DNA from 2 places in the Paraliobacillus sp. X-1268 genome. Region 1 is predicted to be linked to the other one. Evidence: a T-box and tRNA genes for the amino acid it is inferred to sense, from the RefSeq annotation. Region 1 holds a T-box; the other holds one or more tRNA genes.

Region 1 (15,870 bases):
ATGAATTTGGTGTGTACCTCTCATTCTTAAAGTGATTGGATACGATACTTCTTTTGTTTGAAAAGTAAATGCCTCTCGTTTATTATCATCTATCCGCACATTCTGATAGTTAAAATCTTCACCGATTTGCACTAATTCAGCTTGATTATGTTCTGCGACATTTCTGATAACTTTCTCAGCAACTTTAGGCATTTCACCTAGTATTATGGGAACATAGCGTTTGATAATTCCAGCTTTGTGATGTGCTATTTCTTGATAAGTTTCTCCTAAAAATGTTCGGTGATCAATACCGATGGTTGTAATAATTGATAGAATAGGATTAATTGCGTTGGTTGCATCCTCCAGTCCTCCCATCCCTGTTTCAATAATTGCCAAATCAATATTTCCAGCAAAATAACCATAAGCAATAGCTACAATAATTTCAAAAGAACTTGGTGGATTATCTTGCAACTCAAGTATATGAATCGCTGGTAGTAACTGATTAAAAATTTCCATGAAAGATTGATCAGATATGGCTTGATGGTTAATTTGAATCATATCGTTTCGCTTCGCTATACTTGGCGAGGTGAATGTACCTATTTTATAATCACTTAAAACCATACAAGTAGAAATATATGTTAGTGTTGATCCTTTGCCGTTAGTCCCTGCTATATGTACAGATTCAAATTTCCTTTCTGGATGATCAAGTGCTTCTAATAAAATGTTCACTCTTTCTAATCCAGGCTTTATTCCACCACGTGTTCGGGCATTTAAAAATTCATCTACTTCTTCTATTGTATAAATCAAATCTTTAACCTACTTTCCTAAAGATACTTTTTCATTCATAATAAGATAGATATTACATCAAATAATAAGTTATTAGAGGTTTGAGAGAGGATTTTTTATATGTATGGTTGGGTTATTTATAATGGCAATTTGTCGAGTGATAAATTCATTAGTTTTTCAACATGGATACAGAATGCAGGTAACAAAGAAGGAATGACTATTGAGCAAGTTAAGAATGATCAAGTTCTTTCTATTGTAGATTCTACTGGATTAAACTTACTTCAGTCAATTAAACAAGACCATCTACCAGAATTCGTTGTATTTATTGATAAAGACATTCCATTAGCACGCCAGTTAGAATTAATGGGGATACGGGTCTTTAATTCTGCTGATGCGATTGAGTTATGTGATAATAAGGTATTAATGTACCAAGCTTTAGCACAAAAGAAAGTTACCATTCCCAAAACAATTATTGCACCAAAAGTTTTCTCAGATGTTACTAAACTGACGATGGAAAACTTTTATGAAATTGAAAAAGCATTAACATACCCACTGATTATCAAAGAAGGCTACGGTTCATATGGCGAACAAGTTTTTCTAATTAATGATCGTATCCAATTAATAGAGAGAATAAAACTACTTACTAATCGACCATTTCTATTTCAAGAATTTATTAAATCAAGCTATGGACGCGATGTTCGAATTAATGTTGTAGGAAATGAAGTTGTAGCAGCAGTAAAACGCTTTGCCACTGATGATTTCCGAGCAAATGTCCAATTAGGCAGTACAATGGAAACTTATCAACCTTCCGAGAAAGAAAAAGCTCTAGCTATCCAAGCAACGAAGGCTGTTGGAGCTGATTTTGCTGGTCTAGATTTATTGTTTGGTGAAAATGATCAACCTATTATTTGTGAAGTAAATACAAACGCCCATATAGAAAATATTTTTCATTATACAGGCGTAAATATTGCAGATCACATCATTGCATTTATTAAAAAGCAAGTTAATGAAAGATAAATGAATGTCGGATCTGGATTCTGCTTGTGTTTCGCCCGATTATGCTCGCGTTCGCTTGATTAATTGAATTATCGCCCGATTATGCCTGCGTTCGCCCGATTAATTGAATTATCGCCCGATTATACTCGCGTTCGCCTGATTTTCAAGTTTTTCGCCCGATTAAGCTTACTTTCGCCCAATGCCAACTGATAGATAGAGCCCGATATACAAGAAAGCCTTCCACATATCCACATAAAAACAGCTAAAGTACGGTAGCACCGCACTTTAGCTGTTTTCAATATAATTATCCTAGTAATTCTTTTATCCGTTCTTCTACTTTCGCTCTTTTTTCTAAATAATCTTTTTCTTTTCCTTTTTCTTCAGCAACTACTTTTTCAGGTGCTTTACTAATAAAGCTTTCGTTGCCTAATTTTTTCTGAACACGTTCTACTTCTTTATTTAACTTATCAAATTCTGCTTTTAATCGCGCAATTTCTTTTTCAGTATCAATTAAACCTTCTAATGGTAAATAAAGATCCGCACCAGTTACTACAGCAGACATTGCTTTTTCTGGTACATCCACGTTTATTGAAATTGTTAATTCACTTGTGTTACAAAAGCGCTCGAGATAATGTCGATTCGCTTCTAGCTGTGCTTCTATTTCTGCATTATTTGCTTGAACAAACAAAACAATCTGTTTCGACATTGGTGTATCTACTTCGGCACGAATGTTTCGAACAGAACGAATAATGGCAACAAGACGTTTCATTTCTTCTGCTGCACTTTCGTCATGCAATTCATTACGGACTTCTGGCCAAGCTGCACGCGTAATTGATTCGCCTTGATGCGGTAAGTGCTGCCAGATTTCCTCTGTAACAAATGGCATAAATGGATGAAGCATACGCATCGTATTATCTAAAACATAAGCAAGTACAGAGCGTGTCGTGTGCTTTTGTTCTTCGTCCTCACCGTACAATGGAAGTTTCGCCATTTCAATGTACCAATCACAGAATTCATCCCAGATGAAATTATAAAGGTAACGTCCAGCTTCACCAAAATCATAGCGTTCAACATTTTTATTAACATGCTCAATCGTTTCATTTAAGCGAGTTAAAATCCATTTATCTGCAACAGACTTTTCACCAGTCAGATCAATCTCTTCGTACTTCAATTCTTCCATGTTCATTAGTACGAATCGTGATGCATTCCAAATCTTATTAATGAAGTTCCATGTTGACTCTACCTTTTCCCATTGGAAACGTAAATCTTGACCTGGAGTTGACCCTGTTGCTAAGAAATAACGTAGCGCGTCTGCCCCATACTTTTCGATTACTTCCATTGGATCAACACCATTGCCTAATGATTTACTCATTTTTCGACCATCAGCATCACGTACTAGTCCATGAATTAAGACATCCTCAAAAGGACGCTCATCATTAAATTCTTTCGATTGGAAAATCATTCGAGCAACCCAGAAGAAAATAATATCATAACCAGTTACAAGCGTATTAGTCGGAAAGAAGTGTTTAAAGTCTTCATCCTCTGTATTCGGCCAGTTTAATGTTGAAAAAGGCCATAATGCAGAAGAGAACCAGGTATCTAACACATCATTATCTTGATCCCAATTTTCAATGTCTTTTGGTGCTTCTTTGCCTACGTATATTTCTCCTGTTTCCTTATGGTACCAAGCTGGAATTCTGTGTCCCCACCATAATTGGCGCGAAATACACCAGTCGCGAATATTCTCCATCCAGTGTAAATAAGTTCCTTCAAAACGTTTTGGTACAAAATTAACTTTTTCATCTTCAGATTTATTTTGTAAGTCTACCGCTTCATCTGCTAGTGGTTGCATATTAACAAACCATTGTGTTGATAAATACGGTTCGACAACAGCCCCGCTGCGCTCCGAATGACCAACAGAATGCATGTGTTCTTCAATCTTGAATAAAACGCCTGCTTCTTGAAGATCAGCAACTATCTGTTTTCGACAATCAAAACGATCCATTCCTTGATATTTTAAAGCCTTATCATTCATAGTTCCATCTTCATTCATAACCAAAATACGCTCTAGATTGTGACGATTACCAACTTCGAAATCATTCGGATCATGTGCAGGTGTTATTTTTACTACCCCAGATCCGAAGTCCATCTCTACATAATCGTCCGCAATAATTTCAATTTCACGTCCAACTATTGGTAGCACAACCTTCTTACCAATTAAATGTTGATAACGTTCATCTTTTGGGTGAACGGCAACAGCAGTATCACCAAGCATTGTTTCGGGTCGAGTTGTGGCAATCTCGATGTAACCTTCTTCATCTTTTAGTGGATAACGCATGTGATAAAAATGACCTTGAACCTCTTCATGAATAACTTCTATATCTGATAAAGCTGTTTTTGTTGCTGGATCCCAGTTAATAATATATTCACCGCGATAGATTAAGTTTTTTTCATATAAGGTAACAAAAACTTCTTTTACAGCCTCAGATAAACCTTGATCTAATGTGAAACGTTCACGAGAATAATCTAAACCAAGTCCTAGCATTGCCCATTGGTCCCGAATAAAGGAAGCATATTCATCTTTCCATTCCCAAGCTTTATCTAGAAACTTTTCGCGACCAAGGTCATATTTGCTTATCCCCTCTTCACGAAGTTTAGCTTCCACTTTCGCTTGTGTTGCAATACCAGCATGATCCATACCTGGTAAATACAAAACATCATAGCCCTGCATACGTTTTATTCTGGTAATCATATCTTGTAGAGTTGTATCCCATGCATGACCAATATGCAGTTTGCCTGTTACATTTGGTGGAGGTATTACAATTGTGTACGGCTTTTTCTTCTTATCTCCATCAGCTTCAAAAAACTTTCCGTCAACCCAATATTTGTAACGTCCTTTTTCAACTGCAGTAGCATCATATTTTGGTGGTAAATTTTGATTCTTTTCACTCATAACGTCTTTTCCTCCTTATTAACATCCAATCGGTTCCGAAAACATAAAAAACCCTTTACATCCAATAAAGGACGAAAAGGGCTAGATTCCGTGGTACCACCTTTGTTTACATTTTCCTAAAAAAATGCACACTCAATTAGGATATAACGGTTCTTCACCGGCTCCTTCTACTATACATTCAAAGTAGCTGCATCCAAGGCGACATTCCAAAACAGATAATCCTAAGAAATCTTTCAGCAAATGATTTCTCTCTCTATTGGCATCTCTTCTGTACTCTTCCTCTTCTTCGCATTTCAATTTCATTTATTCTTATATCAGCTATTTTATACAATTTCTTAGTGAAAAGTCAATAAGCAACTCAAAAAGACAGGCACTATTCGTTTTACCTGTCATAGAATACACCAAAAGAATCAGAGAGGAGTAACCTAAATGAGTCGCTTTTATCGTTTTCGTTTGCCTCCATGGTGTCAACAGTGGTTACTTATAATTGAACGTTGCATGATGCCTATCTTAATCGTGCAATGTGTAAGAACTTTATTTTTTCCAACCACATTTGATGTGCTATTACTAGGTGTTTTTATGGGGATATATATTTCATTCTATTTTAAATGGATTTAATCACTATTTTCTTTCGTTTGATTTTCAATTACTATGTTCCGATTATGTTCAAGCATCTCTTGAAACATTACACCAGCTAACAATCGACGATAATTTTGCAACAGGTTTCTTATTTGAAAAGGCTGTGCTTGAACTTGATCGAAATCTTGGATGACTTTTAAATATCGATAAGGTTGTAATAAATGAATAGCTAATAAACTACGCTCACTATTTGTTAACGGATTTTGTTTTTCATAATATGAAAAGTCGTCTATTATTTTAGTAATGTTTGTATCATGTTGAAAACAGGCTCTATGTAAATAGTTTTGCAGGTCCAACATACTATCACCAAAATGAGCATGCTCCCAGTTAATTAAAACTGCTTGATCTGATGTAAAAATATGATGTGTTGCAGATAAATAACCATGGCAGATTGATTGATAAGTTGTTTGCTCTTCCTTTATATCAGTTAAGTAATTGTCATGCCATTTAGAAAGTTGTTTCAAGGCATTTAGTATATCTCGAAATTGTGTACAAACTTCTAAACCAAACGGTGGCATGTAACGCATCTGTTCAAAATGACCTATGTATTGAAGAAGTAAGGATTTGGCCTCTTCATGCTTTTTCTTTTCATCCTCAATTTTCTCTTCTATTGTCTGCACTTCAATGGAGTAGCCTTGTTTTGTGCTACCATGCAGTCGACCAACAGTTGCAAATAATCCCTGTTGGTGATCTATTGTATGATCGCCATTTTCACTTTCAAACCAAGGGGATAAATAATAAATATTATTTTGATAAGTACAATAAATGCTTCCTTCAGTAGTTCGATAAACAGGTGAAATAACGGAAAGATCTCTAACAGCTTTTAATTGATATAATTCTTGCCACTGCTCAATATTGGCTTCTTCCAATCTTGCGTGTTTTAATGCAAAATTATAGTTATTACTTGTGATCTTCCAAAGTCTCGGAGTTACGCTTGTTACATTAAATAAATCAATTCCATAAGCGCGCAAAATCTCTGTTATAATTTCCACCATTAAACACCTCCATCTTGTATAGAAAAAAAGAAACGATAACACCCACATGGTTAGAAGTGAATGTTACCGTATAACCACTTATTTCTTCTCTTTTTTACGTTTTTCAGGAATATACAAAATCTGACCAATCTTCAAATTATCGTTTGCTAGATCATTTGTTTGTGACAGTTGAATAGGTGATAGATCATAACGATCAGCTAACGTCTGCAACGTATCTGTGTCTTGCACAATACACATGCGAAGCCTTGTATATGCTTGCTCCTCTTCTTCTTCATTAAAAATATCTAATAAATAGGTTGCTTCTTGTTGGTCATCGTCATCACGTTTTGAATCCTTTGTTTTGACCTCTATTCGATTTACTTCTACTTGTTCATCATTATTTACTTCAAATAATTCTTCTGATTCGATGGCTTCGATCGATTCAACTGATGCAACAGATTCAACAGATTCAATTGATTCGATTGATTCTTCTAGATCCTCATGATCAAAAAAGGTCGCAAAAGACTGTGGCTTTTTAGTAGGCCAACGTTCCTTGCTTTCTTCCGTTTCCTCTTGTGATACCGCTTCAACTAAATTAGGTTCTTCACTACGGTTATCCTGACTTTCATTTTCCTCTGCTGCTTCTTTTAGATCAAAAGTAAATGTATCCTCCTTATTAATCCAAGGATCCTCTACATCACTATCCGTTTCTGTTACTTCTTCTTCATATTGCTTTATTTCTTCTAGTTCCTCTAGTTCTTCTAGTTCTTCTCTTTCCTTCACTTCATCGCCATTCACCCCATGAATTGCGATGGAGGCGCGTATTTTTAATTGACTACTTTCAGGTAATTCATAATCAAACGCTTCAATTCCGACCATTATCTCATCTAAATTGGTGACTCTATGCAAAGGAATGGAAACCTCGACAGGAAAGTGATGAGAAAATTGATTTACACCATCATCTTGTGGTTTAACTTCCTCCATATAACGATGCGCTGGGTAGTCGATACTGTCGATATCTTCTCTATTAGCAACAGCTTCGAGATCTAAGTTTTGATCTTCAAAAAAATACTCACCTTTTAATTCCATAACACCCCGGATCGACACGTACTCTCGATATTCTTGAATGGAAATTTCCGGTTCTAAGGAAATTCCAATCATTTCCTTAACTTCCTGTCCGTTTTTAAAGCTTAGTACTTCATTTAAATCAAACGTAAAGACAGAATCATCATAGGACATTGCTACTCCTCCTTCCTAAATAAAACAACGTACCTTCCTTTTACAGATATATGTACCAACTAAAAATATATGCAAAAAAATATTGCGTGAATAAACAACATCTAACCTACTTTAATTATATGATCGATAATAAATTTGATTACCAAAAAGCAAAAAAAAGTGTAGCTTTTAAATTAATCTCAGCTACACTTTTTCATTTATTGATTCGCTATTTTTTTAAATGCAACGCGAGCCGCTGCAATTGTCTTGTCAATGTCTTCATCCGTATGCGCAGTAGATAAAAAGATACCTTCAAACTGAGAAGGTGGTAAAAAGATGCCTTCTTCAATCATTGCGCGATAATAACTAGCAAAATAATCTACATTAGATTTACTTGCTGTTTCATAATTAGTCACTGGCTCTGCATTAAAGAAAAATCCAACCATTGAACCTGCACGATTGACTTGTAAGTCTATCTCAAAGTCTGCTGCAGCTTTTCTATATCCATCAACTAGACGATCAACTTTCGCATTTAGTTTTACATATGCGTCTTGATCCATCGCCTTTAATGTTTGATAACCTGCTGTCATTGCTAATGGATTACCAGATAACGTCCCTGCTTGATAGATATCGCCAGTAGGAGCAATCTTCTCCATGATTTCTCTTTTTCCACCGTAAGCACCAACAGGAAGTCCTCCACCAATTACTTTGCCTAGACAAGTTAAGTCTGGAGTTACATCAAAGTGGCCCTGTGCACAATTATAACCAACACGAAAACCTGTCATCACTTCATCAAAAATAAGAAGCGAGCCATTTTTTTCGGTAATATCTCGTAAATTTTGTAAAAAACCAGCTTGCGGCGGTACAACACCCATATTGCCTGAAACTGGTTCTATAATAACCGCAGCAATATCATCACCAAATTGGTCAAATGCATACTGAACGCTTTCAAAATCGTTATATGGCACCGTAATGGTATGCTGTGCAACAGAACTTGGTACACCGGGGCTATCAGGTAATCCTAAAGTTGCCACTCCAGAACCAGCTTTAATTAGCAATGAGTCACCATGTCCATGGTAGTTTCCTACAAATTTAAGAATTTTGTCGCGACCAGTATATCCTCTAGCAAGTCTTAATGCACTCATTGTCGCTTCTGTCCCCGAATTCACCATTCGCACCATTTCAATTGATGGTACTCGTTCAATAACAAGTTTTGCTAATTGGTTTTCCAATAATGTTGGAGCGCCAAAACTCGTTCCTTTTTCGACTATCTCTTTTAATTTTCCAACCACTCTTGGATCGGCATGCCCTAAAATTAAAGGTCCCCAACTCAAAACGTAATCAATGTAATGATTTCCGTCAATATCCGTAATCCTTGAACCTTTTCCGCTTTCCATAAAAATCGGATTCATTCCTACTGATTTAAATGCTCGAACCGGTGAGTTAACCCCACCAGGTAGAAGATCAACCGCTTCTTTGTAAGCATCAATTGATTTATCGAAATTCCTCATTGTATTGCACCTCTTCCTGCTATTCTTGCAACCACTTAGCAACGTCTTTCGCATGATAGGTCATAATTAAATTTGCACCTGCACGTTTCATTGATGTTAACTTTTCTAGAACAATAGCTCTTTCATTTATCCAGCCATTTTGAGCGGCAGCTTTCACCATTGAATATTCTCCACTAACATTATAAGCTACAATTGGTACATCATGTCGGTCGCGAACATCACGAATGATATCCATATATGATAATGCTGGTTTCACGATTAAGAAATCTGCACCCTCTTCTACATCACTTGCAGCCTCCCGAAGTGCTTCCAATCGATTAGCAGGATCCATCTGATATGTTTTACGATCTCCAAACTGTGGTGCACTTTGCGCAGCATCTCGAAAAGGACCATAAAAAGCCGATGCATATTTTACTGCATAGGACATAATTGGCGTATTTTCAAAACCAGCTTTATCTAACCCTTGACGAATTCCAGCAACAAAGCCATCCATCATATTAGATGGTGCAATAATATCTGCGCCTGCTTTCGCTTGAGAAATAGCTGTTTCTATAATTAATTGTAACGATTGATCATTTTCAACGTCACCGTTATGTATCACACCACAATGTCCATGTGACGTATATTCACATAAACAAGTATCTGCAATCGTCAACATGTCTGGGAAGTTCTTTTTAATTTGACGCAATGCTTGCTGCACTATACCTGTTTCACAATAAGCCTGCGTACCTACTTCATCTTTCTCTTTTGGAATACCAAATAATAGTACACCATGAATGCCTAGACGCTCCAACTCATTTATTTCTTCATCTAAATTGTCTAACGATACCTGAAAACTACCAGGCATAGAAGAAATCTCATGCTTAATATCCTCACCCTCAACAACAAACATAGGATAAATGAGATCATCTGTTGATAATACCGTTTCTCTCACCAAAGCTCTCATATTGACAGAAGACCTTAACCGTCTATGTCTTTTAAAGTTATGTTCTTTCATTACGTTCACCTTCTCTTTCTTGTGAAAAAAAATCGATCATCTCTATTACCATCTTTTCTGTGGTGAATTCTTGTGGTATGCGTATTTTATTAAAACCATTAACTTTTGCTGTCTCAGCGGTGGTTGTGCCAATACATACACATAAACGATGCTGTTTTATCCTCTCAAGGTCTGTTTGAACAGCTTCTAATTGTTGATTAAATGCCTCAATAGTTGACGGACTTGTAAAGGTATAACCGTCAATTTCATCCTGTTTAATAAGCTTTATTAATTCAGTTTGATTGTCTTTGTTGACTACTGTTTCATAAGCAATCAAATAATCTATGTAGACCTGATGGGCCTTTAATACATCTTTCACTTCTAATGGAGATCGATTTCCTACCACCAACAAAACTTTTTCAGCTGAACCAAAATGGGCAACAAACTCTTCAGCCATTGCCTCACTTTGATAATTTGTAGGATGAAAGTCTACTTCATATCCATATGATTGTAGCATTTGCTTCGTCTTTTTACCAATAACAGCAAACTGTAGCCCTTTTAAGACAGATGCATTAATTTCATATCGAACCAGTTGCTCAAAGAAGTAAATAACACCATTCGCACTTGTGAAAAAAATCCACCCATAATCTTTGATGCCATTTAATAATTGATGATGATTTGATTTGTGCAGTCGAAAAGTTAATAACGGAATGTGAATAACTGTCGCACCAACATTCTCTAATTGATTTGAGAATATCTCTCCTTGTTCTTTTGCACGTGTTACAAGAATTGTTTTTCCTTGTAATGGCGAAATCATTCGTTTTCTAACTCCTCTTTCACTTTCCGAACAATTTCATCAGCGCCCTGTTCTTTTAGACGTTTTGCTGCCTCTTGACCAACTGCAACTGGATCTTTACCGCGGATAATTTCATGCAAAATTGTCTTTCCATCGGGTGTAGAGACAAGTGCTGATAATATAATGTCATCCTCATCTAAATAGGCATAACCTGCTATAGGGACTTGACATCCACCTTCTAATAAATGTAAAAATGTGCGCTCTGCAGTTACTGTCCGAGTTGTTTCTTCATCACGAATTTTCTCAAGCCAATAGATTAGTTCTGTATCTGTTTCACGGCATTCAATCGCTAGCGCACCTTGACCAACAGCCGGTACACTTATAGTTGGATCAAGATATTCTGTTACCACTTCTTGACTCCATCCCATTCTACTAAGTCCTGCTGCCGCTAAAATTATCGCGTCAAAATCTTCTTCTTCTAACTTTCGTAGACGTGTATTAATATTACCACGAATCCATTTAATCTCTATATCAGGACGAATTGCTAAAATTTGCGAACTTCTACGTAAACTACTCGTTCCTACGATCGCACCCTTAGGTAAATCTTTGAATAACACATGATTGTTAGATATAAATGCATCACGATGATCTTCCCTTGATGGAATCGTTCCAATAAGTAAACCTGAAGCAACTTTTGAAGGCATATCCTTCATGCTGTGAACAGCTAAATCAATTTCTTCATTATACATTGCCTGCTCAATTTCTTTAACAAACAATCCTTTGCCTCCAACTTTAGACAGGGTTACATCTAAAATTCTATCCCCTTTAGTTGAGATTTTCTTGATCTCGAAAGTAAATGGTGCATTCACTTTTTTTAATTGTTCTATTGCCCATTCAGTTTGCGTTATAGCCAAAGGACTTTTTCGTGAACCAATGATAATGTTCCGCATTCTTAATCATTCCTCTCCAGTTTAAACATGTACATACTTCATTTTAACAATACCCCACCAATAATTACAAAGGGTGGGGTATTGTTTAGCGCATTAGAGCTGGTTCCAATTTAAGATTGGCTGTTTTATTAACAGTCCTCAATGCGATCACATTATTATCTTCTACTTGTTCAGCTATTTTTTCTTTCACTAAATCTTCAATTCCAAAAATCTTTGTTAATAGCTGTAGAGAATCATCTGCCTCAGGACCTACTGATAGTTCTTTGGCCTGTAAGATAGGTTGTTTCAATAACTGATTAATAATACTTTTCGTATGCTTACTAATCACTTTACGCTCACGTTCTGTTAATCCAGGGATTTTCCGTTCTATACTATTCATAGTGTCCGCTTGAATACTTAAGGCATGTTCGCGTAATGAAGATATGATTGGCACAACACCTAATGTTTTTACCCAATCATTAAATTCAACAATTTCTTCTTCTATCAACATTTCAATTTGTTCTGAAGCAATTTTTCTTGAATAATTATTATGATCTACAACACCTTGTAGATCATCTATATCATTTAAATTAATACCTTCCAACGTTGCAATATCAGGATCAATATCACGTGGCAAGGCAATATCTACAATGAATAGTGGTCTGCCTTGTCGATGTTCTACAATTGGTTTAAGCATATCCTTTGTCAAAACAAAATCTTGAGAATCTGTAGAACTAATAAAAATATCAGCTTCTAACAACGCATCATCAAATTCTTGTGCCGAACGCGCTTGTCCTCGGAATTGTTTTGCTAATGCTTGAGCCTTTTCAAATGTACGATTTATAACAGTTATATTCTCAACACCTGAACCCTGTAAATTTTTCGCAGCTAACTCTCCCATTTTACCAGCACCTAGAATTACAATATGCTTATTCGCTAAATTAGGAAACATCTTTTTGGCTAATGTAACTGCAGCATAACTAACAGAGACAGCATTCTCTCCAATTGCAGTTTCTTTATGGGCACGTTTTGCAAGGGTAATTGACTGCTTAAATAATTGGTTAAACATCGTCCCTGTAATACTGTTTCGTTGCGCAAGTAAAAATGCATGTTTCATTTGTCCTAATATTTGTGTTTCTCCAACAACCATTGAATCAAGTCCAGCTGTCACGCGAAACAAATGCTCTTTTGCACCATCATTTTCATAAACAACTAAATGAGAAGTAAAACTTTCTTTATCTAAACCGAACCAACTTGCTAAGAATTGTTTTAAATAATAACGTCCCGTGTGTAATTGATCCACAACAGCATATACCTCTGTACGATTACATGTAGAAACAATCACATTCTCCAAGACACTTTTTTGTTTATTTAACGTCTGCATTGCTTCAACAAGTTCATCCGCTTGAAACGTTAATTTTTCTCTGATATCAATTGGAGCAGTTCTATAATTGACACCAACCATCAGGATATGCACACTATCTACCCCCAAGTTTTCCGTAACACAAGGTTACATATCTTATTATATCATTTTTTATATGAATCAAACGTTTTTAAATAGGGCAATTTTCTTACAATATATTCTCAAAATTAAAAACATCACTTTGTTATCTTTCCCTACCAACATTATGGTAAGATAAGTAATGTTGTTTCTTTAATTATTAATTTCATTTACCTACATACTTTAACATATTTAATAGCTACAATCAACAAATTAATACTACTTAATAATTATTATAAAAAGGAGTTACTAATGCGCAAAAAACATACGCTAACGGCTTTTCTGTTAATTGGAATTGGAACTTATTTTTTATTAAAACAATTAAGATTCCCAATTATTACTGATTTTTACTCATGGCCAACGTTATTGATCATTCTTGGAGTTGCTTTTCTTTTACACAGTTATATCGCGAGAGATTATGATAAATTGTTTCCTGGCGTGATTTTATTAGGAATTGGAAGCCACCACCATGGCTTAAACAACTATTCTTTTTGGATTGATCATTGGGGCATTTATACTATTATTATTGGATTGGCTTTCTTAATTCGTTATCAAAAGACAAAGGCTGGGTTAATACCAGGTTTAATTTTGTTAGCTTTATCATTTATAGCCATCTTTGCGTCTAATCAACCTGGATGGTTTCACTGGATAAATGAATTTATGGCTTTATTAGAAACATTTTGGCCACTTGCTCTTGTATTGTTTGGTGCTTATTTATTATTTAATAAAAAATAGCAAGTCCGCATAACATTATGCAGACTTGCTATTTTTCTGTTAGTTATTTTGCTAGAAAAGAATCAATTGTTCTCCATGCGTCTTCTTTTCCTTGTGCTGTTTCAGAAGAGAATGGAATGATCGTATCAGTTCCTTCAAGTGTCAATGTCTCTTTTATTCTTTTAACATGCTTTGCAACTTGATTCTTTTTAATTTTATCTAACTTTGTAGCGACTACTATAACCGGAATATCATGATGTTTTAAAAATTCATACATAGAAACATCATCCACACTAGGCTGATGACGAATATCTACAACTTGAACAGCAGCACGTAAGTTTTCACGTTCCAAAAAATACTCTTCAATCATGTTTCCCCATGCTTCTCGTTCTGTTTTTGAAACTTTTGCATAACCATACCCAGGTACATCTACAAAGTGGAAAAAGTCGTTAATTTTATAAAAATTAAGTGTTTGTGTTTTTCCTGGCTTTGAAGATGTTCGGGCTAATGCCTTTCGATTAATTAATTTATTAATAAATGAAGACTTGCCAACATTGGATCTACCAGCTAAAGCGATCTCTGGAAGACCTCCAGTTGGATATTGCTTTTGTGATACAGCGCTAATAATTATTTCAGCTTTTGTTACTTTCATATTAATCCCCCACTAAAGCATGTTCTAATACTGTGTCTAAATGTTGCACAGCTATAAATGTTAACTCCTCACGTACACTTTTAGGTATATCGTCTAAGTCTTTCTCATTATCTTTTGGAATAATGATTGTTGTTATTCCAGCTCTATGCGCACTCAAAGCTTTTTCCTTTAGACCACCGATAGGTAACACACGACCACGTAATGTAATTTCACCAGTCATACCAACCTCTTTTTTTACAGCTCGATTAGTAAGTGCTGATACCAATGCAGTTGCTATTGTAATACCGGCAGAAGGACCATCTTTTGGTGTTCCTCCCTCTGGTACGTGAATGTGAATATCATTTTTTTGATAAAAATCAGGATCCACGTTTAGCACTTCAGCACGCGAGCGGATATAACTAAAGGCAGCCTGCGCGGATTCCTTCATAACGTCTCCTAGCTTTCCAGTTAACGTTAACTTACCTTTTCCAGGTACAATACTAACTTCAATTGCAAGTATATCACCACCAGCAGAAGTATAAGCAAGTCCAGTTGCCGTACCAATCTGATCTACTTCCTCCATCATACCATACTGAAACAATGGTTTGCCCAATAAGCTCTCCAACTGCTTCTCCGTCACAATAACTTTCTTTTTATCTTCTGAAATAATAATTTTAGCAGCCTTTCGACTGATAGATGCTAACTGACGTTCTAAACCACGAACACCAGCTTCTCTCGTATAACGACGAATTAATTTCAGTAATGCTTCATCTCTTAATTGAAGTTGTCCTTTTTGAAGCCCATTTTCTTCTATCTGTTTAGATAGTAAGTGTTCTTTGGCTATGTGTTGTTTCTCTAACTCTGTATACCCTGCTATCGAAATAATTTCCATCCTATCTAATAAAGGACGTGGAATAGTTTGTAAGGTGTTAGCTGTCGCAACAAACATAACTTGACTTAGATCGTATGTTTCTTCAATAAAGTGATCACTAAAGTTACTGTTTTGTTCAGGATCCAATACCTCTAACATTGCTGAAGATGGATCACCCCTGAAATCACTAGCCATTTTATCAATTTCATCTAGTAAGAAAACGGGATTAACCGTTTCCGCCTTTTTCATGCCTTGCATTATTCTTCCTGGCATTGCACCAATGTATGTTCTTCGATGTCCTCTTATCTCAGCTTCATCACGAACACCACCCAAAGAAATGCGAACAAATTTTCGATTTATTGCCCGGGCAATTGATTTTGCGAGAGAGGTTTTACC
Region 2 (15,870 bases), on a different contig from region 1:
AATGGATCATTACTTTGCAAAGCAATATGAATTAGTCTGTATACTAATAAGAAAAGCAAGGTAATTAAAATACTTGAACCGATAAAGCCAAATTGTTCGGCAATAGAAGTGAAAATCATGTCAGTGTGCCTTTCTGGAATATTGGAAACTTCAAATTCCCCAATTCCTTTCCCGCTTAATTGACCAGATCCTATTGCAAGCATTGCACGGATTAACTGATACCCACCACTTTGTCCATTAACCTCAGTATCTAACCAACCAGTAAAACGGCTTTCTACGTGTTCAAATGGAGTATCCGAAATTAAATCATCTACAGGTTCTGGGAATGTAATGTAAATAAATATTAATGCAGCTATAGTAATCAGAGCTACGATCATTAGCGAGAATATTACTCTCCAACGTATACCTGAGACAAGTACCATACAAAATACTATAGCTCCTAATACTAAAAATCCACCTAAATCCGGTTGTAGCGCAATTAGTCCCATCGGAGGTAGAGCGACTATCAAGACTTTGACTAATAACCAAGAATCACTTTTATTCATATGTTCTTTAAACTTATCATTGTGCATGATAATTAGATGGGCTAGTGCAATAATTAAGAAGACCTTCATAAACTCTGCTGGCTGTAATGTCCCAAGTACAGGGAATTCAAACCAACCCCAAGCCCCACCAGCTTCCTTGGCAATTCCAGGTGGTAAGTGAAAGTGAAGCAGTATTAACATAATCATACCGAATCCATAAAGAATCCAAGATACTTGTCTCAGACGGTCATAGTCAATTAACATAATGACACCTATTACTATGGCTCCGACAATATACCAAACCATTTGTTTAATATAGTAGGTATCATTTAGGTATGGTTGTATCGTATATAAAGAAAAAATACTGATAATCGCTAATAAAATAATAATCGAAATTAACACATAATCTATATTTGCTGTTCTTGTTTTTGATTGCATAATATACCTTTCTTTCTATATATATCTTTTTGGAATTTTATTTTACATACTAGTTATTAGTTTACCTTACTTTGTTACTTTTTTTAAGCAAAGTTTTCAAGTTGTTGATAAAAAGATTGTAAAGAGACTTTCATGTAAAATTGATAGGGTAATTTAATTGACAAAAAAGCATGTGGCGATTACGATAATACGGTCTAGGCGATAAGGAGGCGACCGTTTATGGAACATTTAGATAAACAAGAACGTATACAACTGTGGGAGAAAGTGCAGGACACACTTGTAAATGAACAAATTGATCAATTTCGTGCTGAATTTTTAGAAATTCATCCATATGATCAAGCGAAAATATTTGAAGAACAAATAGAAGAAATACGTTTCCTTATCTACACATATCTATCGCCAGGAGAAATAGCGGATGTGATGGAACAAGTGGATGATGATCTAGTGGAAGAGTTTATCACTGAGATGCTTCCATCATTTGCTGCTCAAGTACTAGCAAATATGGCTACGGATGACGCGGTAGATATTTTAAATGAGATGGATAAAAATAAAGTCGCGAGCTTTTTAACAATTATGGAGAAGCAAGCGTCAGATGAGATAAAAGCTTTACTGCATTATCAAGAGAAAACAGCCGGAAGTATTATGACTACCGAGTTTGTTGTTGTAAATACGGATCAAACCGTTAAAGAGGCAATGCGCCACTTGAGAAAAAAGGCTCCAGAAGCGGAAACTATTTATTATATTTATGTGATTAATCATGAACAAGTGTTAGTTGGTGTTATTTCTTTACGTGATCTGATTATTGCAGAAGGTGATTGGTTAATTTCTGATGTGATGAGTGAGCGTTTAGTAGCCGTTTCTGTTGGTGAAAATCAAGAAGATATCGCACATATGATGCGAGACTATGACTTTCTAGCTTTACCAGTTGTAGATTTCCAAAATCATTTGTTGGGGATTATCACTGTCGATGATATCATGGATGTTATGGAAGAGGAAGCAAATGATGACTATTCTAAATTAGCTGGTGTGTCAGATATGGACGGTCCAGATGACAATGCATTTGTATCTGCAAAGAAACGTCTACCATGGCTAATCATTTTGCTTTTCCTTGGTTTATTTACAGCAAGTATTATCGGACGCTTTGAAGCAACATTAGATCAAGTTGCTATTCTAGCCGTTTTTATCCCGCTAATTGCAGGAATGGCCGGTAATTCTGGAACACAAGCATTGGCTGTAGCAGTTCGTGGTATTGCTACTGGTGATATAGAAAAACAAGGAAAGTGGAATATCTTGGTACGTGAAGCTACAACGGGTATGATTACAGGACTAAGTTGTGGTATTTTAATTACTGGTATCGTGTATATTTGGCAAGGTATGTTTTTCCTAGGTCTTCTTGTTGGTATATCGATAACAGCTACTTTATTTGTTGCAACGATTGCTGGTGCGTTAGTCCCATTGCTTATGGATAAATTAAATATTGATCCAGCTGTTGCCTCTGGGCCATTTATTACCACAATAAATGATATTATTTCTGTGTTAATATATTTTGGATTAGCAACTGCGTTTATGAACTTATTATTATAAAAGAGAGAAGAAATACAAGGGAGGGCATTTAAAATGGAGCATGCTGAGTCTGTTAGCTCACTTTTAATCGTTATTTTAGCCGCTTTTTTAACGCCAATACTCATGCACCGACTGCGGTTAAATATGATTCCAGTTGTAGTCGCTGAAATTATTATTGGACTTATTATTGGTCAGAGTGGATTTAATTTAGTTGATGAAAGTAATTGGTTAGAAACATTGTCTACACTAGGTTTCATTTTTCTAATGTTTCTTAGTGGTTTAGAAATAGATTTTAGTCTTTTTTCTAGAAAGAGAAAGAAAGAAAATAAAGCATCGAACATGCCGAATCCAGTTGTAATTGCAACGATTGTGTTTGTAGGTATTCTACTATTATCATTAGTACTTTCTTATTTATTTGTACTTGCTGGCTTCATTGATAATGTATTCCTAATGACGTTAATTATTTCAACTATTTCATTAGGTGTAGTTGTGCCGACTTTAAAAGAGTCACAAGCAATGAAAACGCCAATAGGTCAAACGATTTTATTGATTGCCGTTATTGCAGATTTAGTAACAATGATTCTACTTGCCGTGTTTGTTTCCTTTTACGGAGAAGGATCAGGAAATATGTGGTTACTACTGATTTTGTTTGGTGTTGGTATTTTGCTTTACTTTGTTGGAAAACATTTTCGCAATCAAACCTTTGTCGAAACAATGTCAAAAGGAACAATTCACATTGGCACACGTGCTGTTTTTACGTTAATTATTTTTCTAGTAGCAGTATCGGAATCGGTTGGAGCAGAAAATATTCTTGGTGCCTTTTTAGCTGGTGCTTTAGTTTCCTTGTTAGCACCAAATCAAGACCTTGTCCAAAAGTTAGATAGCTTTGGATATGGATTTCTAATTCCAATTTTCTTTGTGATGGTTGGTGTTGAAATTAACCTTTGGTCATTATTTGAAGATCCGAAAGTATTAGTATTGATCCCGTTGTTATTTATAGCTTTGCTACTTTCGAAATTGTTGCCTGCTATTATATTAAGAAAATGGTATGATACACGTACTGTTGTTGGTGCTGGAATGATACTAACGACAACATTGTCACTTGTAATTGCAGCAGCAGCAATAGGTGAACGAATGGGCGTAATTGACAGCCAAATGGAAGGTGCGTTAATTTTAGTTGCGGTACTAACTTGCTTAATTACACCACCAATTTTCAAGAAAATGTATGTTCATCAAGAGGAAGAAATCCCAAAACAAGTCATTTCCTTTGTTGGATCTAATCAAGCTACATTGCCTGTTGTAAGAGAATTGGATCAAAATCTATTCAAAGCGCATCTCTATCACACAAGATTAGAGAAAATTGATGAGAAAATTACAAGGTCTGTTTTTGATATAAAAGAACTAAAAGACTATGAAATTGATAACATGGAACAATTGGGTGTTTTTGATGTAGATATAGTAGTCGTTTCAACAGGTGATGAACTTAAGAATGCAGAAATCGCTTGTTATGCTAAGAAAAAAGGTGTCGGACGTGTTATTGCCAGAGCAGAGATGACAAGCACGGATAAATATCTGAAAGAAAATAATGTGGAAGTATTTTCTGTTCTGCTTTCCACCAAGACCTTGTTAAAAGCAATGATTGAGTCACCAAATGTAGTTGATATATTAACAAATCAAGAAAGTGCACTATATGAGATTAATATGAATAATTCGATCTATGATGGGATTATGCTGCGAGAGTTTCCGTTTACAGGTGATGTAATTATGGTTCGTATATTTAGGGATGATGATTCAATTGTTCCACATGGTGATACGAGATTACGTTTAGGGGATCATCTTGTAGTTACAGGTTCATCTGAGTATGTAGAAGAATTACAAAGTATATTAGAGTTTGGTTAATTGAATCGAAGTTGAAACAGTCTGCAGTTAATTGCAGGCTGTTTTTATTAATAAAATTATAAATTGAGTTTCAAGTGAATCTAAGCTAAAATAGTAGTAGGTACTAATAACAACTTATAATATCTATATAGGAGGATTACAAAATGAATTTTTCACTAAAAGGCCGTACATATGTAGTTATGGGCGTAGCGAATAAACGAAGTATTGCTTGGGGGATTGCTCGTTCCTTACATGCTGCTGGTGCACGTCTTATTTTCACCTATGCTAGCGAGCGTTTTGAAAAACCAGTTAAAGATTTAGTTGCAACTTTGGAAGGACAAGAGGCACTTTTTTACGAATGTGATGTTACAAGTGATGAAGCGGTTCAAACAGCATTCGATCATATTAAAGAAGATGTAGGCACGATTCATGGTTTAGCACATTGTATTGCATTCGCGCAAAAAGAAGATCTTAAAGGTCAATTTGTAAATACAAGTCGTGATGGCTATTTACTGGCACATAATATTAGTGCTTATTCATTCCTAGCAGTATCACGGGCTGCCCAGCCATTAATGACAGAGGGTGGCGGTATCGTAACATTAACCTATCTTGGCGGAGAACGAGTTGTACAAAACTATAACGTGATGGGTGTCGCAAAGGCGAGTTTGGATGCTACGATGAAGTATTTAGCAAATGATTTAGGTCAACAAGGCGTTCGTGTAAATGCAATTTCAGCTGGTCCAATTCGCACGTTATCTGCGAAAGGTGTTGGAGATTTTAACTCGGTTTTAAAAGACATTGAAGAAAAAGCACCTTTACGTCGTACTGTTACGCAGGAAGAGGTAGGCGATACGGCATATTACCTACTAAGTGATTTATCGCGTGGTGTTACAGGTGAGATTATACACGTTGATTCTGGATTTAATATCTTAGGATTATCATAATGACGACAAGCGAGCGCAGTTACAAACTGTGCTCGTTTTTTTTACACAAAAAAAGTTAAGTATTTTGAAGCGATGGGCACAACTCTAAAAAGCGTTTCATATAGTAACGTAGGCAAAGGAGGAAACCCATTTGAGTAGAAAAAAGAAGAGATATGCTACACGTCCAGTCCTTTATATTCAACAACCGGATTTTAAGGCAGTTCCAGCTTCCATGCAGACGGATTATTTCACACCTAAAGTGGAAAAGGAAGCGCCTGTTTCACAGGCCTCAGTTCCAACTGAAGCACAAGCACGTACAAGAAAGTCAAAAAAGAAAACAAAATTTATAACGGAATTAGAAACGCCTCCGGAAGATTTAGAAAAAGAGAAAGATGAAGAAGAAAAACGTGAATTAAATGAAGAGGAAAAAGACGAAGAATTAGTTCAAGAAGTTGAGGCTTCAGATAAAGAAGAGGAGGTGGAGCCTCAATCGAAGAATATTCCTACGAAAAAACCATTTTCTGAAATGACAATAGAGGAGCAAGTGGATTATTTAGCAACAAAACCCGCCCATATACCAAAGATGAAGTGTGAAATTATAGCAAAAACGGCTAGATATAGAGGCATTATTACAGCATTTGATGATAATATCGTTCAAATTGAAACATTTAAACGTCCAAAGTTTCATCAAGTAGACATGGAAGAAATTGAATCGATTCGATTATTAGGATTTTAGATTTAACAAAAAAGAAGGGCTGCACGTTGATGTGCCAGCCCTTCTTTTTAAAATATTATAGTGCGCTAATTGCAGGTAGACAAGTGATGTGACAGAAACAATCTAAATCTACTGTGATACAAACGCCAGTTACTTCTAAGTCACCTGTTTTTTGTTCAACTGGAGAACATGGGTCGTCGTGTTGATCGTTAACATCGCGAAGCAATTCTATAACGGCACAGTTGTCTTCAGCAACTTCTTTCACTCGGAAATAAAAGCTACCAAATACATCTTTTAAGTCCTCAACTGGAACACCAAATCCTTTAAAAGGTTTGCAGTCTCCTTTGCAATACAAAATAAATGGTACTGTGTCTAGATTGTTGGCTGATGGTGAAGTATCCCCCAATAAATCAGCAATTGATTGTTCACAGCTTGTTGTACAATCGCTTAATAAATCTGATTGTGCATCTGCAATTTCCCGAAGAATATCTGCTACACAATTACCTGAATCAAACTTTTTTCCACATGTCATAATAATATCCCCTTCCGTTTTTTGTTGACTTGTTCGTCACTTATAACCTATGTAATCTGTTACCTGTTGTGTGGGCAAACATCTTCATGAAAAAAAATATCTTAATTCTTTTTATTTATTATAGATATTCGGACAAAACCGGGCGCTTGTCACTTCCAAATCAGCATTTGTTACATAGACTAGTATCGATTAAGTTTTACACATAAGGAGTGAATAAAAGAATGTCAGAAGAAAAAAAGCCTGAATCGAAAAAAATTATTCATGTTAAGGACTTAGTAATTAAAGCAGATAATGTATATTTCGAGCCATCACATCAACAACACCGTCCGGAAGAACGTCCACGTCCATTTGATGCTTTCTTTGGAAAAAGAAGAGAAGAGGAAGCTGTGCAAGCAGATCATGTAGAGGAAGTACATGATGAGGAAGTAAAAGAAGACAAAGAAGAAATACTTGAAACAGAAAAAAGAGAAGAGAGACGTCCATTTTCATGGTTGTAATTTTTCAGGGGTAGCATTAACTTGTTATCCCTTTGTTTTTAACTTTTTTATAATGTGTTACTAATCAAACTTATAAGATAGGCGGGAGATTTTAATGCAAATACAGCGATTGATTCAACATATTGGGATTATTGGAAAGCACATAGAGAAAAACGAAAAATACTTTCGCTATCCTGAGAAAAAAGCTCAACCAATTATTGTCGATATAGAAAGCCAAATGAATCAATTAGAAAATGAGATGTTGCGGTGGGAAAAATTATTGGAATAGAAGAAAAGTATGTGCATAAAATTCTGAAAAGAGGGTATAGGATATATATAGAAAGGGAGGAATGACTTATGGGTTATGTACTTCCAGTAGACACAAACCAATATCAAAACTATCATAATCGGGTGACCCAACCTGAAAGGGATCCATATCCTATTGAAAAAATATATCCAGCACAGTTAGATATGGACTATCAAAAAGCACCAGACAATAATGATTCGGATATGTCAGAATGGAGTGAGACTGCTAAGAGAAACCAATCTGTCGCAATCCCTCACTATACGATGCCAGGACCAGCAGATGAGATTTATGCTGAGATGACTGGTATTGGTCAGAATATTAATAAAATGATCTAATCAGGATAAGAGGAGAAGCTCACATCGTTTGCACGAATAGAACTTCTCCTCTTATGTATTCTGCATAAAAAACATCTTTATAGGATGATACATTTTGCAGTTTTAATTCATTTTCCAACCATGCTTGATCTTGATTTATTTCTCTCAAATTATCTTTTATTATTTCACCATCATTAATTAAAGAGATCGACAATCTAACGTCTTCTGGATTTAAATTTAAGTCTAAACGAGTAGGCGTTTGAGCGTGTGATGATTTTAGTACGGAAACAGTTCCATCTGTTTCCAATATCGCATATTCTACATCGCGAATAGAGAAAACATCTTTAGAACGAAGTAGATGAAGTAACTGATTCATATCAAGCTTTGCTTTGGCCATTACTTCACGTTGTAATTTGCCACTATGAATGATAAGAGAAGGTCTACCCTCTAACAATGAGCGTGTACGTTTGAATTTTTGTGTTGCTAATTCTGTTGTATAAAGCAAAAAACCCCATAAAAATACGGCAAAGGCAATCTGCGTTATACCTACCTCATCATCAAACAAAGCATTTCCGACTAATTCGCCAAGAACAAGTGCTGAAATAAAATCAAAAGCAGTTAATTGTCTGATTTGCGATTTCCCTAATACTTTTGTAATAATAAATAAGCATAAAAAACCAAAAAGTGTTTCAATGAAAATAGAGCCAATATCTTGCATGAATATCCTCCCCCCATACAACCTGCATACTATCTACATGATGGACAAGGGGAGCAATTTTTATACTAGGAATATATTTCCGCAACCTATGTTAAGACTAATTCTTTTTCCATTGTGACGTGTGGCATGTTAGCGTCGAGAAAAATATCTGAAACGGTACGGTAACCTAGGGCCTGATAAAAACGTTCTGCATGTGTTTGTGCATTTAATTTCGCTGTATAAATGGATTTATTAACTAATGTAGATTCCATTGCTCGCATTAAGTCTTTTCCTAACGCTTTCCCTCTAAATGACTTCAAGACACAGATTCGTTCAAATTTCCCATAATCATTCATAATCCGAAGCCTACCGGCAGCGACAGGTTTGTCGTCTATATAGCCAACAAAATGATACGCTGCTTGATCTAAATCATCATGCTCTAATTCTTTTGGAACCCCTTGCTCTTCTACAAAGACTTCCTGCCTTACCGTATAGGCATCTTTTAATTGTTCACTATTATTTGTTACGTCTTTGATATTCATTTTATATACCCCTTCGATTGTGAAAATTTTATAATAGCATTATTATATCACTTTTCTTTTTATGCTTTTTATTAAAAAATGTAGAAATATGTCGATAATAAAAGTAATCAGATTCTTTAGGGGGAAATATATGAAATGGGGACGCTTTCAAATATCAAGTATTGCAACTAAATTAATGCTATTAATTATTACTATTATTGTAGGTACAGGTGGAATTATTGGTGGGACAAGTTATTTCATGGCTAAAAGTCAGCTTTTAGATGCAGGAAAAAGAGATTTGCAAAGTATAGTGGAAGGGGCATACGCTTCACTAGAATTGCTAAATGAGGAAGTGGAAGCTGGTGATTTATCTTTAGATGAAGCAAAAGATAAGGCACGAATTATATTAAACGGTCCACTTGAAGATGGTGAGTATGCGTATGAAAATTCACACTTCACTTATAAAGAAAATGGCTATGTCTTAGCATATGACGCGGATCTAGTATTGCAGATTCATCCATCCAAAATAGGCGGTGCTCCTGCTGATGAACAAAATAGCAGTAATCGTGCGCGTATTGTAGCAGGTGGAGTTGCAGGTAATGAAGAAGATCACTTTGTAACATATTCTGATCAGCAGTCAGATGGTTCGTTTCGAGATAAAACGGCTTATGTTCAATATTTTGAAGCGTGGGATTGGACAGTTGGTATAGCTGTATTCGAAGATGAATTTTATGAAGAGTTGGACGTTTTAAGATATGTTATTTTGGGTGCGACAGTAGCTATTATTCTGATAAGCTCACTTATTTTTTATGTAGCGATACGTAAGAAAGTAGCTATGTTAAAAGATGTGGCAGAAGCATCTACACAAATAGCTGATGGCAACGTACAAGTAACGAATCTACCTGAATCAAACGATGAAATTGGACAGCTAGCACTGGCTTTTAATAAAATGTCACTGCAGTTACGTGAATTAATAGAGAACGTACAAAATACGAGTGATCATCTAATAGATTCGGCTAATGATTTATCAGCAGTGTCTGAAGAAACATCAGCTAGTAGTGAAGAAATCGGTAATGCTGTCTCTGAGGTTGCGACAGGTACGCAGGAACAAGCAAATGACCTTGAGGACATTAATTACCGCGTAGAAATTCTAACGAAAGCAATTTATGCAATGAATGATCAAAGTAAGCAAATGAAAAATGTTACAACAAATGCTGAGGAAGTTTCTACAGAGGGGATAGCAATTGTTGGTCAATTACAACAGTCTAACGCTGAATCATTGACTTCATCAGAAGAAATAAGTACGGATATTAAGAACTTGTATGAGAAAACAAAAGAAATATTCCATATTATGGAAACGATTGAAAGTATAGCAGGGGAAACGAACCTTTTAGCGCTTAATGCGAGTATTGAAGCAGCTAGAGCAGGTGAACATGGTAAAGGATTTGCCGTAGTTGCCGATGAGATTCGTAAATTGGCTGAGCAATCGAAGGATGCAACATATCAGGTTCGAGAAGTTGTAACAGCTATTACGAGTGAAACAGAAAAGACAGTTGAAACAGTAGGAAGCATAACCCAAACATCACAAAAACTAAATGAAGATGTTTTACAAACACAAAGTAAGTTTAATCAACTATCGATGTCCATTAAGGAGATTGGATCTGCATTACTAGTACTAGATGGTGAGATAGATAAGACAACATCAACTAGTCAAAAAATTAGTGAAGGTATTGAGAATGCATCTAGTGTATCTGAAGAAACTGCTGCATCTGTTGAAGAAATAACATCTTCTGTGGATGAGCAAATTAATGCGATTGCAAATGTTGCAAATTCTGCAGAAAAACTAACTGACTTGAATCAGGAACTAAGTGATTTATTAAAACGATATACAATCTAATTAAAAACACCTTAATCCAGCTTATCCAGATTAAGGTGTTTTTATTGTTTATACGTCGTTTGTGGAGTTATTTTGCGAAGCGATGATTACCTATTGTAATAGTTACTTCTCGAGATAGAATCCAGTTACTTTCTGCTGTTCTTGGATTATAAAAATAAATCGAGCCTTTTCCTTGTCCTCGATATGCAAGTGCTTCTTTGACTGCACGTTTTGATTCGGCATCTGCAGCTTGATTGATCGTACCATTTTGGACTGGTGTAAACGCGTAGTAGCCACCAGCTGAGCGTTCATATATAACACCACTTACTGTATTTGGGAAATCTTTATGATCGACACGATTTAAAATGACTGTTGCAACCGCAACTTTACCTGCATATGATTCACCCTTAGCTTCAGCTTGCACCATTCTTGCCATTAAATCCTGATCACTACTAGAAAGAGTAGATGGAATTATGATAGATTGACCTGGGTAAATCATAGTTCCAATACTGTTATTAGATTGTTGTAAGCTTGCAAGAGAAACACCATAGTTATTTGCAATTTTCCATAACGAATCACCAGATTTAACCGTATAGGATGATGCTTCAACTATAGATGGGATTGTTAATAGCCCCAATGATAAACCAAAAGTTATTGCTAGCTTTTTTATTTTATTCATTTGTAGCCCTCCTTGTAATCTATTGCTCTATTAGAAGGCTACCAGTTGTAACATATATTTTCATGAACCAAAATATTACTATTAATCTAATTTACTTGAAAGGGTAGAATTGGTCTAGGTTTCTAGTTAAGAAGGAAATGTTTACTATATGTGTTTTTTTGGAGGAAGATGGGTGTATTAGAAGGGATAGGTACGATTATTGCAGCATGATGTCAAGCATATATCAGGCACAAAATAGTTGGATATTGACAAACACCAACGTACAGTATTATGATATAAATTGGTAGTGAGGACTATTAAAATAGTACGTCTCGTTAGCTCAGCGGGAGAGCACTTGCTTGACAGGCAAGGGGTCACTGGTTCAATCCCAGTACGGGACATTAAAATGTTAAAAGCTGAAATTTCTTTTGTTACGCCACATGCTAAATGTGTTGCGCCAATTGGAATTTCAGCTTTTTTAAACTGATGCATATATAGTTTAAGCTATGAAACGCGTTTCATAGCAAATTAATTTTTAAAATAGATAAGGAGTTTAAGCATAATGTTTAAGTATTTCCTATTTTGGGCGTATACTATTGCTACATCATAAATATAGTGGTAAAGGAGTAGTTCGCTATGTACATATATTTTTTAGCAAATGCATCTAACCGAGAGGCTGACGATCATGTTTTTGAGATGAAAGCGCGAGATAAATCGCTCTACTTACTTGAAACGGAAACGTTGATTGAAGAACTAGGTGAGAATGATAAGGCTTATCACGTTCTTGACGCGGAACTTGATCTTAAGGATAATACGTATGCTGTGTGTAATAATATTCCTGTAACGGAAGATGGTAAAGCTGAATTTGAACAAAGATTTCAAAATCGGGCTCGAAAAATTGAAAATGAGCCAGGATTTGCAGGTATTAGAGTCTGTCGACCACTTAATTCTGATACGTATGTCATTCTTACATTATGGGAAACAGAGGAAGACTTTCAAAATTGGAAACAATCAAATGCATATAATCACGCACATAAGAAACGTGGAACTGAAAAAGGGCTAGATAAGCAGAAGCCACAAATATTCCCTAGACCCTCTTATGTCGAAACTTATCTAGTGAATGTATTATAAGCTGTTACTTCTATTAATTACGTTCTTTAATTGTCTGTGCTCACTTATTGTGGGCACTTTGTTTATTTGGTAGCCTTTTGTTTACGACGCCTATTGCAATCAGCTACGTTATGCGTTATTCTTCATTCTTAGTACGTTTTATGATAGGAGGGGCATGATGGATCAATTTGATCAATCCCTTGAAATATTTATTGATGGAGCAGGATGGTTGGCTCCGGTTCTTTTTGTTCTTTTACATGTACTTCGACCAATTTTTTTCATACCGGTTATTGTTATTTGTATCGCTGGTGGCGTGTTATTCGGATTTATTGAAGGTGCAATTTTATCATTTATTGGTCTCTCTTTAATGAGTCTCATTTCTTATAAATTAGTTAATCGATTCCCGAAATTCAAGAAAAACCTTACGCGTTTAAAAAAGAAAATATTTCGTGAACGGACGATGTCTGTTGCGCAAGTTATGGTACTAAGACTTATGCCATTTATCCATTTTCACTTACTTTCGTTTTATTTAATGGAGATGACCAAGACTTTTAGGGAATACATGTATTATTCTGTTTTAGGACTTATTTTACCTGCTATTATATATACTGCCTTTGGCGAAGCAATTACAGATTTCCCTTGGTATGTTTCAATTTTATTCATCGTTTTCTTAATTGGTTTATATGTTTGTATTGATAGATGGAATAGGTCTCATAACAAGCCAGTTTGAATTTGAAAAAGGCTCCAAACCATTAAGGGTTGGAGTCTTTTACTGATTTTGTATTAAAGAGCGTCACTAATGATACTCTTATAATAAAGGACGGAAAGTAATCCAAAAATAGAATACAAAGCTGTATATGCGATTATTACCATAATCATTGGCGTCCATAATTCTGTACCAAAGAAAAACCATCCGGATTGAACTGCGAAATAACTATGTGATAAACCAACTACTAAGGGTATTCCAAAGTTAAATAGTTGTTTAAGCTGGATTCCTTTTAACAAATCTCCTTGTGTAAAACCTAACTTTCTTAAAATAGTGTAGTTAGACTTTTCTTCCTCACCTTCATCCATTTGTTTGAAATAAAGAATACATCCAGAAGTGATCAGAAAAGCTAATCCCAAAAAGCCAACAATAAACATAGTAAGTCCCATATTTTGTTTTTGATTATTGGCTATATTGTATCGAGAATCATATGGATAATCATCATTGGAAGAAAACTCTTCCATAAAGATATCATTTGCTTTCGTTACGTCTGATTTGTCTTGGATATCAATACCAATATAAATAGAGGAGTTGTCTTGGATATCTGGATTAATATCAGTTTGTAACTTTAAGAATATGCTCTCGTCAACAATTACAACTGGCAAACCACCATGTGTAAAGTGATTGGATAGGACGAATTTGTCTTGCAACCCTGTAAAGCTTTGCTTAATTGTTTCCTTTTGTCCAGTTATTGTGATATCACCGGAATCTTTAAATGATATTAGGCTAGACATTACAGCACTGTAACCAGTAAAAATAGTTTCCTCAGAAGATACATTGATACCATCGACATCTTGATCACTAACAACAGGTAAGATCATGTTCGGATCGGAATTCACCTCATCAAGTTGCGTATCAAGTATATTCTCTACGTTGACATTAACTTCTAAAACCTCGGTTGTTCGATCACTATATGCTATATTGTTCTTATCTAATGCAAGCATAAATACCTTGGCATCATTTTGATCAGTTATTGCAAAATCAGCCGCTACACTGTTTTCTGCATTTTTTTCAGCAGAATAGTAGGCGATATAGCTTAACGATAATAAACCAATTGCTAGAGCGGATACAGTGGTAATTATCGTTAATAACAATGCGTTTGATTTCATTCGAAACATTAACGATGATAAAGATAGCACCTGATTAACTGTTAAGTAGCCATCTTTCCCTTTTCGAATAGCGTTTAAAATAAATGTTACAGAACCTTTGTAAAATAGGTAAGTTCCTAGAATGACAGATACAAGGATAATAATCATAGTCAGAAATAACGTATTCATTGTAACAAAATCTCCGTCAAATAGTTTCGATGAGATATAGTACCCCAACAGAATTAGTGTAATGCCAACAATTCCAATGACAATTTCCAATACGGATATTTTTTTTATCTTATTTTCTGTTGATGATTGTGTATTAAATAACGTGAGTATACTTTGTCTTTTAATGAAAATATAGTTCATCAATAATATAAATAGGAAGATCACACTAAAGACAATGATTGTTTGCACGAACGCCTCAATAGAGAAATGAAGACTTGCTATATCATCGACTGCAGTAATTCGGAACAGAATCATCATCGCTAGTTTTGAAAAAGCAAAACCTACAAATGTACCGATGATTAATGAACCAAAGTATATAAGCGCATTTTCTGTCACAAGGATTTGAAACACTTTATTTTTTGTCATCCCAATTAACTGAAAGAGGCCAATTTCTTTGCTACGGCGTTTGATAAAGATTTTATTAGCGTATAGAAGAAAAATTGAAATAATAATAAAGAGAAGTACGGACGCGGCTTTAATAGCAGCTCCACCCTTTATAGTTCCAGAGGTTTCATCCATTGCAGGGTCATATTGCAAGGTAACAAAGGCAAAATATAAGCCGACACTAAAAATGAGTGCAAAAACATAAAGGTAATAATGCTTTATGTTCTTTTTAAGACTTTGAAAGATGAGATGTTTAATGCTCATAGGAAACCCCGCCTAATACCCCTTGAGTCTTCATGATGTCTTGATAGAATTCTTGTCTAGTTTGCTCACCCTTTGTTAATTGTGTATGCATTTGACCATCTTTAATGAAAATAACCCGGCTACTAAAACTTGCGGCTGTCATATCATGTGTGACCATCACAATCGTTGCTTTTCGTTTTTGATTTAACTCGCTTAGTTTGTTTAACAGATCAGAAGCGGATTTAGAATCAAGTGCGCCAGTTGGTTCATCTGCAAAAATAATACTTGGTTCATGGATGAAAGCACGTGCAGCAGAAGTACGTTGTTTTTGTCCGCCTGAGATTTGATTTGGGTAACTCTTCTCCAAATCAAAAAGGCCTAGCTCTGTTGCAACTGCTTTAAACTTTTGATTTGCTTCTTTTTTTGACGTCTTGCTAATCGATAATGGTAATAATATGTTTTCTTTCACAGTTAGCGTATCTAATAAATTGTACTCTTGAAAGATAAATCCTAAATGTGTTTTTCTGAAAGCAGCAAGTTCTTTCTCTTTCATGCGCGTTATGTCTTTTCCTACCACGCTAATTGAACCGTTGCTAACCTTATCAATCGAGGATAGAACATTTAGTAAC

Evidence for each region. The T-box of region 1 lies ahead of D2K62_RS09045 (valine--tRNA ligase). A T-box ahead of a tRNA ligase gene usually reads a tRNA of that ligase, here a tRNA-Val.
Region 2: it encodes a tRNA-Val, which carries the amino acid that the T-box ahead of D2K62_RS09045 (valine--tRNA ligase) is inferred to sense. The anticodon was not compared.

Annotation. Positions count from the first base shown of each region.
Region 1 is NZ_QJSK01000005.1:88,603-104,472, reverse strand. Features, by position in the region: gene D2K62_RS09055 (bifunctional folylpolyglutamate synthase/dihydrofolate synthase) at 1-786, opposite strand, end outside; gene D2K62_RS09050 (ATP-grasp domain-containing protein) at 886-1,782, shown strand; gene D2K62_RS09045 (valine--tRNA ligase) at 2,066-4,714, opposite strand; T-box leader at 4,779-5,010, opposite strand; gene D2K62_RS09035 (protein kinase family protein) at 5,329-6,348, opposite strand; gene spoVID (stage VI sporulation protein D) at 6,427-7,566, opposite strand; gene hemL (glutamate-1-semialdehyde 2,1-aminomutase) at 7,764-9,056, opposite strand; gene hemB (porphobilinogen synthase) at 9,076-10,053, opposite strand; gene D2K62_RS09015 (uroporphyrinogen-III synthase) at 10,040-10,849, opposite strand; gene hemC (hydroxymethylbilane synthase) at 10,846-11,778, opposite strand; gene hemA (glutamyl-tRNA reductase) at 11,864-13,234, opposite strand; gene D2K62_RS09000 (LiaI-LiaF-like domain-containing protein) at 13,511-13,993, shown strand; gene yihA (ribosome biogenesis GTP-binding protein YihA/YsxC) at 14,037-14,624, opposite strand; gene lon (endopeptidase La) at 14,626-15,870, opposite strand, start outside.
Region 2 is NZ_QJSK01000016.1:50,951-66,820, reverse strand. Features, by position in the region: gene D2K62_RS14715 (FtsW/RodA/SpoVE family cell cycle protein) at 1-962, opposite strand, end outside; gene mgtE (magnesium transporter) at 1,182-2,546, shown strand; gene D2K62_RS14705 (monovalent cation:proton antiporter family protein) at 2,580-4,424, shown strand; gene fabI (enoyl-ACP reductase FabI) at 4,568-5,347, shown strand; gene D2K62_RS14695 (CotO family spore coat protein) at 5,478-6,062, shown strand; gene D2K62_RS14690 (CotY/CotZ family spore coat protein) at 6,118-6,573, opposite strand; gene D2K62_RS14685 (hypothetical protein) at 6,795-7,070, shown strand; gene D2K62_RS18800 (hypothetical protein) at 7,165-7,338, shown strand; gene D2K62_RS14680 (hypothetical protein) at 7,407-7,691, shown strand; gene D2K62_RS14675 (DUF421 domain-containing protein) at 7,711-8,388, opposite strand; gene D2K62_RS14670 (GNAT family N-acetyltransferase) at 8,475-8,909, opposite strand; gene D2K62_RS14665 (methyl-accepting chemotaxis protein) at 9,040-10,785, shown strand; gene D2K62_RS14660 (cell wall hydrolase) at 10,853-11,443, opposite strand; tRNA gene D2K62_RS14655 (tRNA-Val) at 11,752-11,823, shown strand; gene D2K62_RS14650 (antibiotic biosynthesis monooxygenase family protein) at 12,059-12,553, shown strand; gene D2K62_RS14645 (TVP38/TMEM64 family protein) at 12,711-13,262, shown strand; gene D2K62_RS14640 (ABC transporter permease) at 13,316-15,262, opposite strand; gene D2K62_RS14635 (ABC transporter ATP-binding protein) at 15,252-15,870, opposite strand, start outside.